Regions from separate parts of the Paenibacillus sp. ACRSA genome, predicted to be linked through region 2. Evidence: riboswitches for the same ligand, from Rfam matches in the RefSeq annotation. Region 2 holds a riboswitch; each other region holds the start of a gene.
The links. Region 2 has a riboswitch for cyclic di-AMP ahead of MH215_RS10520 (hypothetical protein). Riboswitches for the same ligand answer to the same signal wherever they lie in the genome.

Region 1: another riboswitch for cyclic di-AMP. It lies ahead of MH215_RS28435 (C40 family peptidase); the one in region 2 lies ahead of MH215_RS10520 (hypothetical protein).
Region 3: another riboswitch for cyclic di-AMP. It lies ahead of MH215_RS08730 (C40 family peptidase); the one in region 2 lies ahead of MH215_RS10520 (hypothetical protein).

Annotation. Positions count from the first base shown of each region.
Region 1 covers NZ_JAKRNP010000023.1:25,060-31,404, reverse strand. Annotated here, with positions in the region: gene MH215_RS28445 (M1 family metallopeptidase) at 1-1,219, shown strand, start outside; gene MH215_RS28440 (hypothetical protein) at 1,230-2,072, shown strand; cyclic di-AMP (ydaO/yuaA leader) riboswitch at 2,326-2,463, shown strand; gene MH215_RS28435 (C40 family peptidase) at 2,467-2,937, shown strand; gene MH215_RS28430 (GNAT family N-acetyltransferase) at 3,273-3,764, shown strand; gene MH215_RS28425 (c-type cytochrome) at 3,919-4,275, shown strand; gene rbsK (ribokinase) at 4,356-5,339, opposite strand; gene MH215_RS28415 (4a-hydroxytetrahydrobiopterin dehydratase) at 5,380-5,676, opposite strand; gene MH215_RS28410 (hypothetical protein) at 5,936-6,229, opposite strand.
Region 2 covers NZ_JAKRNP010000003.1:184,972-191,316, reverse strand. Annotated here, with positions in the region: gene MH215_RS10540 (urease accessory protein UreF) at 1-77, opposite strand, end outside; tRNA gene MH215_RS10535 (tRNA-Leu) at 541-623, shown strand; gene MH215_RS10530 (hypothetical protein) at 704-979, opposite strand; gene MH215_RS10525 (glutathione peroxidase) at 1,122-1,601, opposite strand; cyclic di-AMP (ydaO/yuaA leader) riboswitch at 1,993-2,169, shown strand; gene MH215_RS10520 (hypothetical protein) at 2,285-2,683, shown strand; gene MH215_RS10515 (HAD family hydrolase) at 2,850-3,533, shown strand; gene MH215_RS10510 (Nramp family divalent metal transporter) at 3,666-4,961, opposite strand; gene MH215_RS10505 (organic hydroperoxide resistance protein) at 5,346-5,765, shown strand; gene MH215_RS10500 (zinc ribbon domain-containing protein) at 5,999-6,244, shown strand.
Region 3 covers NZ_JAKRNP010000002.1:850,979-857,323, forward strand. Annotated here, with positions in the region: gene xynC (glucuronoarabinoxylan endo-1,4-beta-xylanase XynC) at 1-236, shown strand, start outside; tRNA gene MH215_RS08720 (tRNA-Leu) at 397-481, opposite strand; gene pelA (pectate lyase) at 668-1,633, opposite strand; cyclic di-AMP (ydaO/yuaA leader) riboswitch at 2,069-2,200, shown strand; gene MH215_RS08730 (C40 family peptidase) at 2,206-2,670, shown strand; gene MH215_RS08735 (carboxymuconolactone decarboxylase family protein) at 2,761-3,090, opposite strand; gene MH215_RS08740 (hypothetical protein) at 3,203-3,421, opposite strand; gene MH215_RS08745 (hypothetical protein) at 3,542-3,871, opposite strand; gene MH215_RS08750 (xanthine phosphoribosyltransferase) at 3,969-4,550, opposite strand; gene MH215_RS08755 (YkvI family membrane protein) at 4,755-5,813, shown strand; gene MH215_RS08760 (hypothetical protein) at 5,919-6,345, opposite strand, start outside.

The DNA.
Region 1 (6,345 bases), on a different contig from region 2:
CGTACGCATTCGAGTACCGGAATCATACAAGGTAGCCGCAACAGGTTTTCCAACGCAACAGGCAGTTGTGAAAAATAACGAAAAGATCTATCAATTCTATGCCGATGATGTCCATGATTTTGCATGGGCGGCCTCACCTCATTTTGTTTATGCCGAAGAACCCTTCTCCGCCCCCAATGTTCCTGGAGTAAGGATCAAACTCTATCTTGACCCTGCGCACCAGGATCTAAAAGAACGTTACTTCTACGCCGCTAAGGCAGCTCTAGCGAACTACAGCAAATGGTTTGGCACTTATCCCTACTCTACCCTCTCCATTGTCGTTCCTCCAAAAACCGGAAATGGTGCAGGAGGCATGGAGTATCCAACGTTGGTGACTGCCTTCGGGGCGGACGATACAACACCCGGGTATGATCTGGAACGAACCGTCGTCCATGAAATTGGTCATCAGTATTTCTATGGTATGCTCGCCAGCAATGAATTTGAGGAGGCTTGGTTAGACGAAGGATTCACCTCTTATGCAGAGGATAAATTAATGGAGCAGGAATATGGTCTAATCCCTAACCTACCCGTTCAAGCGGGTTTGATCACGTCTCCAGCCCCGTTGACACAGGAAGCATGGAAGTTTGATTCACAGAACCATTATGCAGCGAATGTGTATACACGAGGTAAGCTTGTCTTGCTCGGTATCGAACAACAAGTCGGCTCCAAAACAATGGAACGCATCCTCTCTACTTATGTGAAGAAGTATCGTTTCAAACATCCTACTTCAACAGATTTTCAAAAGGTCGTGGAGCAAGTTACTCGCACTTCATGGTCTACGTATTTTGATCAATATGTATATGGTGATGGGATGGCGGACTTTGCTGTGGAGAAGATCAGCGTAACTCCGATTCAGAAGGGCGATCAAGAGGTGTACGAATCCTCTGTGACCATTCAGAAAAAAGGAAGCAATTATATGAAGGTTCCTGTGCGAATTGTGTTCGAGGATGGGCATATCGTGAATAAACAATGGAATGGAAACGAGGAGCGGATCACATATAAGCTTACCTATACTTCTCCGGTTTCTTGGGCCATGACCGACCCTCTGTACACTGTGGTATTAGAGACTCGTCATATGGACAATTTCCTGAAAGCTAATCTGGACGAATCATCCAAATTCCGCTGGAGTTTGAGCGCAACCAAACTTATTGAAGCTATTTTCGGAAGTCTGTCATGGTGAGGTGGAGACAGTGAAAGCAAAAATACGTGAAGGCTGGTTTCTCGTCCGTCAGCATATATTCATAGCCGCACTACTATTTATCTATCAATTAGTATGGGGGTACTTTATCTATCGATTAGTGCAGTCGGCGGTTGTCCCGCTGTTGCTTCGATATCCTGGCACGGATGCTGGAGAGCTCAGTACCCTTTTGTTCAAAATGGAAAGTCAACTCAGCCTCTCTACTCATCCCGAGGTTCATCGGTATCTATGGATTCTTGGAGCTATGCTGCTGCTGCGCATGTTAATCACTCCCCTCATCCAAGCAGGGCTGTTGTACTCATTACAACACTTTAATCAATCGGAGGAACGAACTCCTTTTGTCCGTGGTATCAAAGTGTTGTGGAAACCCATGTTGCTGCTGCACTTCATCCGAACGTTGTTGATGTTGTTGCCGGCCTACTGGCTTGTGCCCACACTATTCGCCACTCTAATGGATGGGTTCCATTCATTACAACTGTTACTGCCGGGTATTCCGTATGTTGTCGGTTGGATCGTGTACGGCTGGATTATTCATCACGTGATGTTATACATGCAGTTCGGTGCATCAGCTCCAGATGGAGAAGGCCGAGCACGCGGTGCATTATACGCTCTATGGATTGCGCTTCGTCATATCGTTCCTGTGATTGGCATCGCCTTGCTTCTGGGGGGGCTTCATCTGCTCATCTTCGGTGCCTTCACTTCGGCATCCTGGTTCTTAACAGGGCTAGCTGGCCTTATATTACAGCAAACGTATCCTCTAGCTCGCTGTCTTATGTCTCTATGGAAGATATGTGCCCATTTCCGCTTATGGCAATCCAAGTCGACTAAAAGTTGATTCAAACAGGTTAAAATTTGTTACCATCTCTATGTCACATAAACGCAATGATAACGCTTCACAAAAGGAAACCTCAACCTTTCCCCGTCAAAGGTCGAGGTTTTTTTTGCTAATTTTACTGCTAAACGTTGCCAAATCAATGTACCTCTGGTACAATAATCGCAGTGAGTTTTTAGTAACAACTTTGTAATATTTACCTTCATATTTGTAACTACTTAAAATTTAATCGTCATTTCTTGATTTTACAGGTGCACAACTAGCATAGCCAAATTCCTAGCACCTGGGAAGCGGGGGAACCAGTTATGGGTGAATTGATCTTGCTACAGAGGGATCATAGGGGACCTTCAACCGAATCCTTAAGCTAACCTCGCAGGCATTGGAAGGGGTATATCTCTTGTTCAAGAAGAAACTAACCGCAGCTGTACTTAGCCTCACATTCGCATTATCGCTTGGAGCTGGCAGCGCGTTCGCAGATTCAAAAATGGATGAAGTAATTGACTCAGCAATGGGAACTACATACAAAAGCGGGGGAACAACGCTTAACGGCTTTGACTGCTCTGGATTTACACGGTATGTATTCGACAAGCTTGGGATTGATTTGGCACGCCAATCAAGCTCCCAATTCGACATGGGTGATTCCGTTTCCCGTTCAGAAATGAGACCTGGCGATCTAGTATTCTTTAATACTTCCGGCAGTGGAGTATCACACGTAGGAATTTTCGTTGGAGAAGGTAAGTTTGCACACTCCTCTTCTTCCAAAGGCGTTACCATTAGCGCACTGAGCGAAAACTACTGGGCTAACCGCTATGTTGGCGCTAAACGTATTATGAGCACGGACGCGTATGAAACACTCGCACGTGACTAGGGACAAGCTGAGCAACATCATACTGTAACCAAGCATAACAGAACCGCCCGATCCATTCTCCGCAGGAATGTATCCGGCGGTTTTTTTGTGCTTCTTCGTCCGTGCCCTTATGATGTTTTTACCCATCCTATTGTAATATAAACGTAATGAACTGATCTTTTGTTTCAATTTTTTTCTATTTTACGAAGACTTGCCAAAACTACACCACGTTCTGTAGAGTAATGTTAGGAATATCTATACATTGACACATGATCTGTAGGATCCATCCCCATTCAAGAGCTTGTTCGGTTTTGAAGAGGTACCTATCCTACAAATGAGAGGAGCGTGCAGTAAGTATGGACGAAGCTTCTGTGACGTTTCACGTTAAACCTATGGAAGAAGAACACGCTCAGCAGATATGCAGTTGGCAATACAACCCACCTTATAATATTTATAGCTGGCTTCCTTGGGAACAGATGAAGGCACTTGAAGTCGAATTTGGAGATTTGCAGCTAAGGAAAGACCAATATGCTGTCATTTGGGGCGAGAATGATGAAATCTGCGGTTTTGCACAGTTCTTCCCGCTGGTCGGAGTCACCCGAATTGGACTAGGTATGCATCCCGAACGATGTGGTCACGGCCAAGGTGTTGAATTTGTGTCTGCGATTGTACAAGAAGCCATTCGCAGGAATCCCTCAAATGAAATTGATTTAGAAGTGCTCACCTGGAACACAAGAGCCATCCGGGTCTATGAAAAGGTTGGTTTTATCACCCAAGATACATACGAACGTCAGACACCTACTGGCTTGCAACCTTTTTATTGTATGGTGTATACAGGAGCTCGTTAACTTATAAGATTGTTATGAGCTAATACGATTCCCGCTTTTAGTTGATAAGTTTCAAAAAATTACCACAAAATGCTATGATGTCATGGACAGTTCCGTTATAATGATATGGACAGATTCAGTTAGGTGATCTTTCATTCTGGAGGGGACATAAGGGATGCACAAATGGATCATGAGCGGGGTATTTTTTGCAGCGTGCGCGTTTGCTATTATTTTAATGTTTACGCTTCCAGGAAAAGAAGAGGTTGCCCAGGAAGCTAAACCAACTATGCCGGAAGTCACGATGGATGCCGGACAGGCTGAAGCACTGGTGAAAGCCAATTGTATTTCCTGTCACGGTGATCAGCTTCAAGGGGGCGTAGGTCCAGCTCTTGCGAACATCGGAAGTCAGGATGACGTTGAGAAGATCTACTCCACGATCGTCAAAGGTAAAGGCGGTATGCCTGCGTTCAAGGATCGACTGCAAGATGAAGAGATTGCCAACATTGCGATGTGGCTCGCCGAGAAAAAGTAACGGATGACCGAAGAGGCTATTACCTCCCTACCCGGGGTGTAACAGCCTCTTCTCTGTGCTTGGACACATCAATGATAGAATCAGTTGCTTGATGTCTGCTGTGCAAGAAATGCCTCTACTTCATCTGCAGACGGCATTCCTGACTGGGCACCCAGCTTCGTCACAGATAGCGCAGCCGCGCCCATAGCGAAGCTTACGGCCGCGTCAAGCGTCTCGCCGCGCGCAAGGGCTACTGCCAGTGCGCCGTTGAAGCAGTCGCCAGCGCCGGTCGTATCGACGGCGCTTACGGCGTAGCCGGGCGCACGGCACGCGCCGGCACGCCCTGCTTGTACGCGGCCGCCTGGCGCTGCCGCGTACACAGCCCCCTCGGGGCCGAGCGTCGTGACGACGGCGGCCCCGAGGGATGCGGCGAGCTCTGCGACCGCCGCATCCAGGTCTTCCGGCCGGAGTTGATCCCGGCCGGTAAGCACGGCGAGCTCACTGCGGTTCGGCGTGACGACGTCAACGCACCGCAGGAGCTCCTGGGGCAGACCCGGCACTGCCGGAGCCGGGTTGAGCACCACCAGTGCGCTGCCTTCTGCCGCTAGAGTAGCGGCGCGGGTGACCGCTGGCAGCGGAATCTCAAGCTGCAGCAGCACCGCTGCGGCTGCAGTCAGGCTTTTCACCGTATCCGCCTCTTCCAGCATCTCCGGTACTACCTTTCCATTCGCCCCTGGGATAACAACAATTCGGTTATCTCCATTGGAGAGCCAGATCGAGGCTGTACCCGTCGCTGACTCATCCATGACACGAACCTGCGATGCATCTACCCCACTCTCATGCAGGCTACGAAGCAGGCGTTCGCCAAACACATCTGTCCCTACAGCTCCAATCATCGTTGTCTGCCCACCGAGACGAGCAGAGGCCACTGCCTGGTTAGCCCCTTTGCCACCAGCAAGATAGTGCAACTCTTCCCCGCTGACCGTTTCTCCCTCTTCTGGAATCGTATCCGTTTTGACGACAAGATCCATATTGAGGCTACCAACGACAGCGATAAGCGGATGTTTCTGATTGTTGTCTGACATGCCGTTCACCCATTTCTAGCAGACGAGCCTAACCGAGTGGTTATTCCGCCCTCATTTTCTCAAATGTTTCGTTGAATTGCTCCGCTTCTTTAATATCTACAGATGTAATGCCTCCGTCATCCCATGACGTGAGACGTAGCGTGACTGTTGTATAATCAATCGTAATGAAAGGATGATGATTAAATGCTTCCGAGATCGCAGCGACCTCATCTACAAATGCAATCCCTTTCATGTAGTTAGAAAACACAAATTTGCGGACAATCCATCGTCCCTCCTCTAGTTCCCAGCCTTCAAGCCTTCCCAGATGAGCTTCGACTTCCTCTTGCGAAAAAACCATACGTTATCTTCCTCCCCATACGATGGAAACATCACCATACTTCCGTATCCATCTATGCTACCAACGAAACCTTTGGCACTACCCACTAGCCCCAAACGGTTGGTTCACCGCAGTGCGATTCGCCGTTTCATGACTATCATCTTACCATGGACAAGCCTCAAAATCCAATCTAACAGATGACGGTAGAGCCAATAACCATAAGGCTTTCAGGGGTTTATCTCCCATGATATCTGACCCTGAATTAACGCTTCTTTGCAAGCTAAATAAGCGGTACAAAGGTGAGCTCTTCTTCTCCAATCAAAATATGAATCCGGTGCTGATCCTTATCATGGATGACAACCCCGCTGCCAACTGGAATAACCGATTCCTCACCTAGCGCATAGAACAGATCCTCTGCCAGTGCCTCATCGACTTCAAGCTGCTCCGCTTCGCCTAATCTGCTCCACTCTTCCGAATCCATTTCAAAGAAAACATACCGATCCGGTATACGACTGAGAGCCTGTGTTAAATCTGTCAATATTCCTTCATAATCCCGTCCATGCTTTACGCCCATTGGCTTTTCACTCCTATTCGGCTCCTAAGGAGCGGATTTCATCTTATTATAACTGAAAATAACCCTTAAAAAAAAAGGCCTATTGGTCGATAAATACTATACATGATCGTTTTAAC
Region 2 (6,345 bases):
GAATGAGTGAACCCTCCGACTTGAATGGAGGAATCAAGCAGTTTGACATAATCGAGCAGCTTATTCCCACGGTTCACGATCTTTCGCCTCCTACGTTCGCTAAATGTTATTATATATAACATTTTATTTCGTTTTGGTGCTGTTTATGAGTTTGAATCCGAATTATATGATATATATAATCACATAATTATCCGCTTTTTGTCAATTAAATCTTGTTTATTTTGCGCTAATTTCTTAATGTGTTAGTTATAATCACTCAACAAGTTATGTATTGGAGTGTGTGGTGATAATCTTGTCATTGAAAGAGAAATAGTAAATGTAATATTAGTGGTTATTCCATTGGGTTGCTCATTGAAGCTTATCAAGGGTAAAGGAACTACAAAAATAGTTCAAACTCAAGGATATGCAACTGCTGTGGAAATATGACGATTCATGCAGTTAGAGGGGGAACTATCGTATAAGACAGCTGAATTTAAAAAATGCTTTACTTTTATAATGAAACCCGGTATAATCAATTTTGTTGCCGATAATTTACGACATGCGGTCGTGGTGGAATGGCAGACACGCTATCTTGAGGGGGTAGTGGGCTTATGCCCGTGGAGGTTCGAGTCCTCTCGACCGCATCATAATGCAAGACAGAAGAAGCTTCCGAACTCGGAAGCTTCTTTTTTGTTTCTAACGTTTTTATTTTATTCTAACTTCATTAAGCCTGACCGATTTGAAGTAAACGTATGATTTCGCCATCAATAAGCTCTCTACTTACTTGCATGAATCCTAACGATTCATATAACGTCCCGGCGATCTGATTGTCTGATCGATGTGCAATCATAATCCTTGTACCATTAGAAAAGTCACAGGTTGTAAATCGATGTTCATCCTTAGTTCCTCCCGAATTTCGAATTCGCAGAGGATCTAGTGCTCTACGATGATCTTGAACCCTTTCTCCGAACCATTGCAGTAAGTACTTTTTGCATACCACATCACTCCTCTCAACAGAACACTCTAATGTATATCATAAGCTCTCATGCCAAAATAAGCTCTTGAGTGCAAAAAAAGCCACCGACCAGAGAGTTCCTGCTTAATGCTGGGGTCTCCAGTGAGATGGCTGTTGGTTGTTCAATTTATTTTTTTAATAATTTCTCGATGTCAGCTTCAATCTGATCAGGAGTTGTTTTGGGTGCGTAACGCTTTACGACACGTCCGTCCTGATCCACGAGGAATTTAGTGAAATTCCATTTGATTGCTTTGGAGCCGAGCAGACCTGGAGCCTCTTTGGTGAGATGTTGGAACAGGGGATGAGCGTTCGATCCGTTGACATCGATTTTCTCAAACATAGGGAAGCTTACACCATAGTTCATTTGGCAGAACTCAGCAATATCATCGGATGAGCCTTTTTCCTGTGCAAACTGATTGCTCGGGAATCCGAGAACTTCAAAATTACGATCTTTGAATTTATTGTACAGCTCTTGCAGCCCTTCGAATTGTGGTGTCAATCCACACTTACTAGCTGTATTCACAATAAGCAGTACTTTGTTCCGGTATTGAGACATTTCTTGTTCTTGGCCTCGAAGCGTATTAACTTTGTATTCATAAACGGTCATAAAAATCGCCTCCTATATCGAATGGATTAATCCTATTTTGTATATATCTATTATATTGGTTGCAATTAAATAATGCAAAACTAATATTGGATAATTATAGTTTTAGTACTTTTTGAGCTTGAATTGGTCTTCTTATGGACGAATAGGTAGAAGATTTCTGTGATCACGAGAATTAGAGAGCTTTGGGGAGATGTATGAAGCAAAAATATGTTGTAAGCGATATCATTGGGTTGAAACGGCATAAATCAGTCGATTCGGTGATCTATGTACACTTTACATCAACATGACCTCGGTGTATGATTCATATCGTAATTTCTAATTTAATTTCTATTGTACATGAAAAAACGAAACAAACGATAATATCGATCTAATCAGTCATGATGTAAGAACGATGTTTTAATCGCTGAGTTTCCATTCATTCATGGGTGGAAAACGGGGGAACCAACAGGATGCGCTGTTCTAGGACGGTATGGATCCATGGGGTGAATTTTCCGGTAACAGCCGGAAATAGGGCGACTCTCGCGCCCGAATCCGTCAGCTAACCTCGTAAGCGTTAAAGGGAGAGGCAACAAGCCGTACGCTGGTTCATGGTGTTTTTGCCATGGATTCTTTAAGAAGCGTCCGGGAGGCCTTGGTCCCCCACGCTTCTTTTTTGTTGTCTTTTCACGCTAAGGGAGGAACGAATGATGGATAATGAGATGATTTTAGTAACTGCTCCGAACGAAGCGGGGCGCAAATTTATCAAACTATTGATGTACAAAAAAATGCCGTTTGCCGTTCTGACCAACAGTGCAGGGGAAGAGCGGAAACTCCGGAAGTTCGGGGTAGAGCATGTCATTCGCATGAATACGGCTGCAGCTGAGAAATGGTTCTTGCCTCAGAGTAGTGTAGGCAATGTTTTTATTTTTGAGAATAGTCTGAACTTGACCTGCCGTTATTTGCAGATCTGTCGTTCATGGACATCCAAGTCACTGTGTGTAATTACAGAACAGAGCCATCCAAAAGGAATTTATCGTGGCATGGGGGCCGATCGGATTGTCTATTCATTAAACGGAGAAGTGGGCTTCCTGCTTAACGGTTGATGCTGCAACCGATGATTGCTCCCTTGTCAGGTGCCTGATATAATTGGACTAATAGATCATTATACTTATGAACAAAAGGGTAAACGGAATTTTGAGGAGACTCATGCATGAAGTGGGTCTTCTTTTTTTATTGTTCAGGGGTGCAGCAAGATAAGGAGGAATTGATGTGCCGGATGTACGTGGGTTAAAATGGTTGTTCTTCGATGTAGGAGATACGCTAGTGGACGAATGGGAGCCTGTAGACGATATTATCGGTCAGTTCGTGAGAGAAGCCTGTGCGCTTGGATATCCGGTGCAGATCGAGACTGTACGGGAGATATTTGTCACCTGTTACCGAAACTACGAGGCGTGGCCAATGAAAGTGGCGATACGTACGTTGATTAGCGATGAACAGCATAGAGAACAGATTCAGGCTAAATTGAAGTTTCGTAAAGAGCTTGAGCAACCTTATGCGTGCGCAGGTTCAGTGCTGAAATCACTGTCACGATATTATCGAATTGGCATCATTGCTAATCAGAGTCCGGGTACGGAGGAACGGCTAGAACGTTACGGTTTGCGTAAGTATGTGAATGTGCTCGCCTGTTCCGCTGAAGAAGGAGTGTCCAAGCCTGATCGTGAACTGTATGCAGTGGCATTGAAGCAGGCGGGATGCAAGGCGGAGGAAGCGGTGATGATCGGAGATCGCATCGATAATGACATCGTTCCGGCGAAGAAGCTTGGCATGCGAACGATACGCATTTTACAGGGGTATGGACGGTTCCAGCCTGAGCTTGAAGATCAGGATCACCCGGATTGGACAATTGATAATCTAGAGCAGCTTCTTCCTTTGCTTTTACCAGATCAAGACTAGGAGATATATACTCCAAAATAAAATTTGTAGCTGATGACCCTACTGGAGCATATCGTTCTGGGAAAGGTTTAAAAAAGAGCCGACCCATTTCAAGTGAACATTTCACTTTGGATGAGTCGGCTTTTTTTAGAATTAAAACAGAGCAATGGTCTGAATAATGAGGTACACATTCAGGACAACGATGACTGCAGCAATGATCCATGACGTAATTTTCAACCACAGTTTGTTAGCGAATGCACCCATACTCTTCTTATCACTTGTAAACATGACCAGCGGAATAACCGCAAAAGGAAGTTGTAAGGAAAGTACAACTTGGCTTAGGATCAGAAGTTCCTCTGTTCCATGCTCTCCTGCAATAGCGGTCACAATGACGGCAGGAATGATTGCAATCAGGCGAGTGACTAGACGCCGCAACCATGCAGGAATTCGAATGTTGAGGAACCCTTCCATAACAATCTGTCCGGCCAGAGTGCCAGTAAGTGTCGAGTTCTGACCTGATGCCAATAGAGCAACGCCGAACAGAACACTTGCAACAGTGGTACCGAGCAGGGGTGTGAGCAGATGGTAAGCATCTGCAATCTCGGCAACCTGTGTCATGCCGGCACTATGGAATACTGCCGCAGATACGATCAAAATCGCTGCGTTGATGAACAGCGCGAGTGTAAGTGCAATCGTGGAATCCATCGTTGTATAACGAATGGCTTCTTTTTTACCCTGCGGTGTCTGTTCGATCTGACGTGTCTGCACAATGGAGGAATGCAGATACAAGTTATGCGGCATGACGGTAGCTCCAATAATACCAATCGCGATGTAGAGCATAGCCGGATTCTGTAGAATTTCAGTGCTAGGTACAAAACCGTGAAGCACCCCGCCCATATCGGGTTTTGCCAAAAATAGATCAATACCGAAACAAAGGGCAATGGTCGCCATAAGTACAATTACAAGGGTTTCAAGCGCCCGGAAGCCTTTATTCTGTAACACTAAGATCAATAGTACGTCCACAGCTGTAATGATAACGCCGTATAACATCGGAATGTTGAAGAGCAGCTTCAAGGCAATAGCGGAACCAATAACTTCCGCTAGATCGGTGGCTGCAATAGCAAGTTCGCAGAGTACCCAGAGCATAATAACCACCGGCATACTGAAGCGTTCACGACAGGCTTGAGCCAGATCGCGTCCTGTGACGATCCCGAGCTTACCCGCGAGTGATTGCAGTACAACAGCCATCAGATTCGAGATGAGAATAACGGACAGTAGTGTATAACCAAACTGTGAACCACCTGCGATATCTGTTGCCCAGTTGCCGGGGTCCATATATCCGACAGCTACCAAGTAGCCCGGGCCAACAAACGCGAGGAACTTTTTCCACCAAGCTGCGTTCTGAGGAACCTTCATGGAGCTGTGAGCTTCCCCGAGGGAAGGAGCCATCCCAGCCGTGGATAACGATTCTCTGGAAGGAGTGTTAAATGGATTTCTTTTACTCATACAATAATCACCTGACTTTGAAATAATAATGTGACAATATGCGATATGTGATATATCTAAATTTTTATGTTTATTCTTACATTGTACTCCTTCAATAATTTTTGTCTAGTGCAACTTTTATGTGCGGGCACAAAAATAAGACGATATCTTTATCAAGCTCCTCTGTATATTACCCATTGATCAAAAAAATACAGCCTCTGAGCGTTATCTGCATGAAAATGAAAAAGATGTACAAGCTGAATATGAATCCAACATGCGTTTCAAAATGAGCCAGAAGTTTAAAATGAATTGTAGGCAACAAAAAAACAAAGTGAAGGAGAGATTCTAATGGAAGCTTTATATACAGCAACAGCAACGGTTAAAGGTGGACGTACAGGCTCAGTAACTTCTTCGGACGGCGTACTTCAGCATGATCTGAAAATGCCTAAAGAACTAGGTGGCTCCGGTGGTGAGGGAACGAACCCTGAACAACTCTTTGCAGCCGGATATGGGGCATGTTATGAGAGTGCACTAGCTAACGTAGCGCGCAAAGCAGGTGTGAAGCTGGAGAACGTAGTTGTAACAAGTAATGTATCCATTGGTAAAGACCCTGCGGATGATGGATTCCAACTGTCTGTTCGTCTCGATGTAAGTATGCCGGGAGTGGATCATAGTCAAGCAGAGGATCTCGCTCGCAAAGCTCATGATTTCTGCCCATACTCCAAAGCAACTCGTGGCAATATTGACGTTGTATTGAATGTAGTATAACCACTACTTATAGGAAAAGAATTGATCCATAGAAACAGATAACCTTGATATCTGTTGCATAAGACAAGCCCTGCTGGTAATCGGCAGGGTTTTCAATTTCAGAACCTTTCTGAATAACCTCCTAATTAAATTAACGGATGGTGCAGGAGATTGTAGGGTCAGGAGCGTACTCTTTTACATAAATTATACTCTTATTTCATGTGAGCTATCCTAAAAAAGGGGGAACGCAAAAAATGAGTATTGAAGAGATGATCGAACGTCGGTTTGTATGTTCAAAGTGCCGAGGAACCGATTGTGATATTAAGGAAGTGTCGATGTCGGGGGCGGGTTTAAGCAAAGTATTTGATATTCAGCATAATCATTATTTGTTCATCACGTGTACTTCCTGTGGGTATGTAGAGGTGTTTAACCCGGATGTGCTAAAGGGAAAAAAACAAGGACAGGTAGGGACGATTCTGGATATTTTGTTTGGAGGATAAGATCACAAAAGGTTGATTGTAGGTAAGTATTCCGGAATATTCCAGTTCAGGCGTAGCTACTTGAGTTGACATGAGCCTGAAATTTCTTTAATATGACTTAG
Region 3 (6,345 bases), on a different contig from region 2:
GTACCAAAAACGTAAAGTTTCGTTATGCACTAGAGAGTGGCACACGTAACCTCGATGTGTACGTTAACGGAAACAAAGTGATCAGCAATACCTCTTTTTCAGCAACAGGAAGCTGGTCGACATGGGGCGAGAAAACCATTCAGGTGCCCATGAATTCAGGAACGAATACCATTAGAGTTGTAACAACAGGTACAGAAGGACCTAATATCGATAATATTATAGTTACAGCATCATAATACGTGCAGTGTTTAAATGGCAAAAAATTGCCCAAGCCTCCAATTGGTCGTTGGTCGCAGTAACCAACACTGAATGGACAAGCAACTGTGAAGTCCTCATATTGGTGCAAAAAAAGGTTCCCCGTTAGACTAATGTCTAACAGGGAACCTTTTCATTCGATGCGGTCGAGAGGACTCGAACCTCCACGGGGGGTTAGCCCACACGGACCTGAACCGTGCGCGTCTGCCAATTCCGCCACGACCGCATATGTATATCCGTGATATATGTATCTCGGCGACAAAAAATAATATATCACGCAAGCATCTACATGTCAATATTGAAATGCTCATGAAGAAACCCGATCCAGATATTCACTTTCGGATCGGGCTTCATGTTCAGGAGCTGGCATAGGATCTGCCATGATTGGTACCAGTTTAGGATCTAAATTAAATTACAGTTTGGATGGCCAGTTACCATACCATGCATAACCGCCTCTTCTTTCTTTGTCAATATCGCTCAATTTGTATTTTACGATGCCGTCACGGCCGATAAAGATGGGTTTATCCGTTCCAATCTCATAGAAACGAGCCCAGATCGGTGCAGCTTTAGAATCAGCGATAATTTTGCTATCTCCGTTTGCTCTTTCATATCTGTAGCCTGTGATCTTCACTTTGTTAAACCAAGCTTCTGCTCCCTTGATAGATGCTGTAATTTTGGCGTTGGAAGGTCTTGTTTTTAGGAATTTAACAATCGTTACACTCTCTCCAGCTGTTAATGATGGTACTTCATAGATTCTTGCACCTGCAGGCTTCAGTGTGCTTGAATCATGCTGTTGTCCCCATGCTGTGAGCTTGCCACCTGAAACCACCTGTGTATTCAGAATCGCATCTACACCTTTAGCAACCGCATTTTTACTACGATTGGCAAGGTTGCTGTCGATAAAGGAGAAGTCACCTTTTCGCGTCGCTACTTCATCCAGCATGTACATTACATTAATCATCGCATCATCATTATAAGTAATATGTTTGTGATAACCAGAACTTTGATAAACTTGAGGCCATCCACCATTGGAATATTGCATATTCAGCAAAAAATTAATCCCTTTGATCGCGGCAGCAGAATAACGTGGGTCGTTTGTCTTTTTAAATTCTTTGGCTAGTCTTCTAATTTCTGAGTATGTAGCTTTATTGTCGATCGTAGATTTCGCCCACTCACCAGTTGATTGCTTATATTCTTTTCTCCAGCCACCATCGGCTCGTTGATTCTTCAAAATATCGGATATGCTTGCTGTTGTTCCTGAAGCATCCGCAGCAGATACAGTACTAACCGGTTGAATGATCATACCTACCGCAGAAAATACCATTGAAAATGCTAGAACTAATGTAACTAACTTTGTTTTTGTATTCAAAATGATCACACACTCCCCTTTATTATTGAAATCATTCAATTCTTCATTCTATTTACTCTCGCCCTATAATTACACCCCTCTCCATCAGCTCCTTTATTTGAATTAAATTATAACTACTATACTTTTATCCAATATGTGGATTGGATAGAACGATCTTATGCAAAAAAAATAACTTTGTCAATTAATGCAACATCTTGTAACATTCCGCGATTATTGTATCGATCAGAATAGTTCAAACTGCACATGACAAACCTCGAGTGATATACACTCCAGTTTGGATTTGAATCACATATTACTTTTTTGTAATTAGTTTCGCTGTCATTTCGTGTTTATTCTTCATAAAAATCAATAGTTCCGTTAACATTGGGCGATAAAGAAGGTATTAAGATGGGTTTGACATTTACGCATATATGCAATATAGTTTCAAAAGGTTACAAAAACTTAATTATTCATTTGCCGAGTTTCATGTTTGAAAACGGGGGAACCATTTTGGGTGAATTATTCTTATACATAGGAAATATAGGGAACCTTCTACCGAACCCTTAGCTAACTCCGTAGGCAACGAAGGGAGAACATTGATTTTGAAAAAACTTATCATCTCCATTTTTGGAGCAGCAGTACTATTTACATCAGGTGCAACAAGTACAGAGGCAAGCACAATCAATACAGTCGTTAATAACATGACAGGCATTCCTTACAAATGGGGCGGTACAACCATGGCCGGCTTCGATTGTTCTGGATTTATGAGATATCTCTTTGATAAATATAGTATTGATCTACCACGTACTTCTCAGCAGCAAGCCAAAGCAGGAACTCCAGTATCCAAAGCGAATCTTCGCACAGGAGATCTTGTTTTCTTCAACACAATGGGCAATGGCGTTTCACACACAGGCGTTTATATCGGTGGCGGTCAATTCGCACATGCTTCAAGCAGCAAAGGGGTCAGCATCACCAAATTGTCTAACCCTTACTTCAAAGACCGTTATGTCACAGCTCGCCGAGTTACCGGGCAGTTTATGTATAATAAAATGATTGGAAAAATATAATATAACTTCGATGTACATAAATAAGGACCTATTCCCGTAGCATTTGCCAAGGAATAAGTCCTTATTTTCATTTGTATAGCTCCATTCTACTTAGTGGAGCGCCTTCTGTACGCGCATTGCACCCTGGGATAGTGCATGACCGCCGCCTACGGCACCCGCAACAGCAACGGTCTCCATGATCTCCTGATCGGTAGCGCCTTTCGCACGAGCTTCCTCCACGTGATAGAAGGTACACACTTCGTTATTCGCAAATAAGCCAATGCCCAAGGCAATTAATTGTTTCGTTTTGGCATCAATGGCTCCTGGCTGAAAGCATTCTCCCGTAAACTCATGGTAAGACTTCACCACTCCCGGTAACACATCGCTCAACTCACCAATCTGATCTTTATACGCATGAACCTTTTCATTCATCAATGTCATATCATTGCACGCCCTCTCGGAGATAGTTCCACATCCTTCACTGTAACTATCCTTTCTCCTGAGCGAATCGATTATGCCAATGGTATGATGGTAAATCCCGTTAGCTCATTTCCTACTCGCTAAGTGGACTCTGACGCGGCTCGCTAAACAACTGATAGCGATAACTTCGATCGAGCTTAACCACACGCCGATTCTGCCGACGAATGAGTACCTGCTCTCCATCCCAAGCAACAACAATTCCTGTGACATCATTGGACTCAAGCTCGTCCCTTACCACTCTAACCTTTTCACCTGACAAACGCAGGGCATCCAGCTCTGTATCACTAATCATGTCTATGGCTCCTATGTTCCAAATTAATTTACAAAAAGAGACCTAAATGACAACTCATTTAGGTCTCACGTGACTGTATTGGACTGTCATGTCATACGAAGCGTATGTCCCGACTGAAATTTACCGCTGCGCGTGCTCTTTGCTGTCATTCTTCTCAAACCAAAAATCAAGCACTTTGGCGGACATCACACGTTCTTCAAGGTACTCCACTTGATGCGGTGTAAATTGCTCTTTCCAAGAGAAGGACAACTCTTCACACAAGCCTACAATCGTCAGAAGTTCTGACCAGGCAACATAGCGTTTGTACCAGAAAAATTGAGGATGTTCAATCATATAGGGATAAAGGTCATCGAATTCCGTATGTTTACAATCCAGGGCACGTTCAAAATGAACTTTCGATTCCGCCAGCTTATCAATAAAAAATTGTTCTGTTGCCGGTTGGTTCCCCATGGTGTTGCCTCCTCTCCCTAACATAACCCCATTATAAATGAATTCTGCGGTCATGCAAAGGCATTGTTCAAAAAATAGGCCCTTTTCCTTTAAAATGTCACATTTCGTTATCGTCAAACTGAATGCTTCCTTCGTTCAGGGAACGAATACGTACCAAGGCTTCAACAGGGATTCCCTGTTCACGGATGGTTCGTGCTCCTACTTGAAAACATTTTTCGACGACTACACCGAAACCAACTAATTCAGCCCCAGAGCGTTCAATAATCTTGATTACACCGCGAGCTGCATCCCCATTAGCAATAATATCGTCTATGAACAAAATACGATCATTCTCATGAATATATTCACGAGATACCATAATATCGGTCACAATTCCTTTCGTAAACGATGGTACACGTTCACAGTAGGCATCAGGATCAGCCAGTAGCGTTTTTTTGCGTCGAGCGAATACAAGAGGTACTCCTAGCTCATGTGCAACAGCAAAAGCTACCGGAATGCCAGAAGACTCCACCGTAATAACACGTGTTACACCACTTTCACGAAAACGTGAGGCAAACTCACGTCCCATTTCCATTGTCAAACCAGGGTCAATCTGATGATTCAGCAGTCCATCCAATTTAAGCACCTGATCGGAGATGACTACTCCTTCTTCTAAAATACGTTGTTTCAACACTTCCATGATTTGACCTCCCAAGCCTATCCTATGACGTAAAAGTATCATAGATATGACTGTCAATTCAAGCGAAATCAGCTTTATTGCTACTTAGCCTTACAATTGATGCTCAAAGAATGAGCTCATTGTCATGAGTTTCCAGGGTCAAGCATACCTTGTACCATGGCACCCGCATGTCCAAACTATTCAGGGGCCTGAGAGGGGAAACACATGAAACAGGCATTTCGGGTGCTGCAGATCGCATTTACATACATTGGAACGGTGGTAGGTGCCGGCTTTGCAACAGGCCAGGAGATCCTGCAGTTTTTTACCCAGTATGGCAAATGGGCAACGCTCACCATCGGCCTATCCACCATACTTTTTGTCTGGCTAGGCACCAAAATGATGCTCATTGCACACGATACAGGCTCCCGCTCCTACGAAGATCTTAATAAGCATCTATTTGGCTACAAAGCAGGCAGATGGATCACTTGGATTACCCTTCTCATTCTCATTGGAGTGAACAGCGTCATGTTGGCTGGAGCAGGCTCCGTCTTTGTTGAACATCTCGGCTTGCATTACCAGACCGGCTTACTCGTTACACTTGTCGGTACTTACCTCCTTCTGGGACGAGGTATCCGAGCCATTATGCAAATGAATAGTATCGTTGTGCCGATGATGCTGCTGCTCTCGCTGCTTATGATTACCAGCACACTCCATCAACCTGGGGCTTCTAGATTTATCACGTTAACAACCGATAAAAGTCTGATACAGGTATGGCTATCTCCACTCTTATACACTTCATTTAATCTGGTATTAGCCCAAGCTGTACTCGTACCTTTAGGAAACCAGATTCAAAGTCGAAACATGCTGAAGTGGGGCGGCGTACTCGGCGGAATTGGAGTAGGCTTTATGCTGCTCGCAGCTCATTTTGCTATGTCTGCACAGATGCCGGGAATAACACAATTTGAAATTCCGATGGGCAGCATTGCCTTTCAGCTTGGTTGGATCGTTCAGTCCGTTTATGTATCCCTGATTTTCATGGAAATATTCAGCACCTTTGTAGCAGACATTTATGGTATGACGCTGCAGGTTAGACAAAACATTCGTGTACATCCGCGGATCATTATGCTAGCTATTATGTTGTTGTGTTACTCCCTTAGTCAATTTGGCTTCAGCTCTCTATTATCTATTCTTTACCCCATTTTCGGATGTTTGGCACTCTTCTGGGCTTTTAAATTAATTATGGATCGTTGGGGCAGTTTCCGAGGGACAAAAGAAAAATATTAGTTCACTTTGTGGCAACTTGAGCTGAATAGACCGACTCTAAGATAATTAATTTATTTTAAGAGTCGGTTTTTATTTTATTTTTTTCGATCGTTTAGTTTTAAAAGGTCAATTCAGCGTCATCGCTGTATTATGAAGAACATTCACAAGTTCATCAGAGGGCTCTGCGTTTAACTTGAAATAATGAACATACTCTTCTCGATCTACTTGATAGCTTAACTTCACGTACATATCTGTATAAATTTCCAATGTCTCTTGATCTATCTTCGATGGATCTAACAAGAACGCCCTAAATAGGGATGCTCCTGTACTTGTGCCATGTGGTGTAATTGTTGGTAGGTTATCAAAGGTGACATTTGATTCAAAAATGTTGGTTGTACCTATTTTACTTAGCATTTGTGGATGAAGATGAAAGCTCATTTGCAGCTGTTCCATCTCCACTTTGGGTTCTTCAATGAACATTTCGTAAATGATTCGTTCCACATTTTCTTTATTACTATAGCTGATCGTAGCTGTAATGTTGAAATGATCGTTC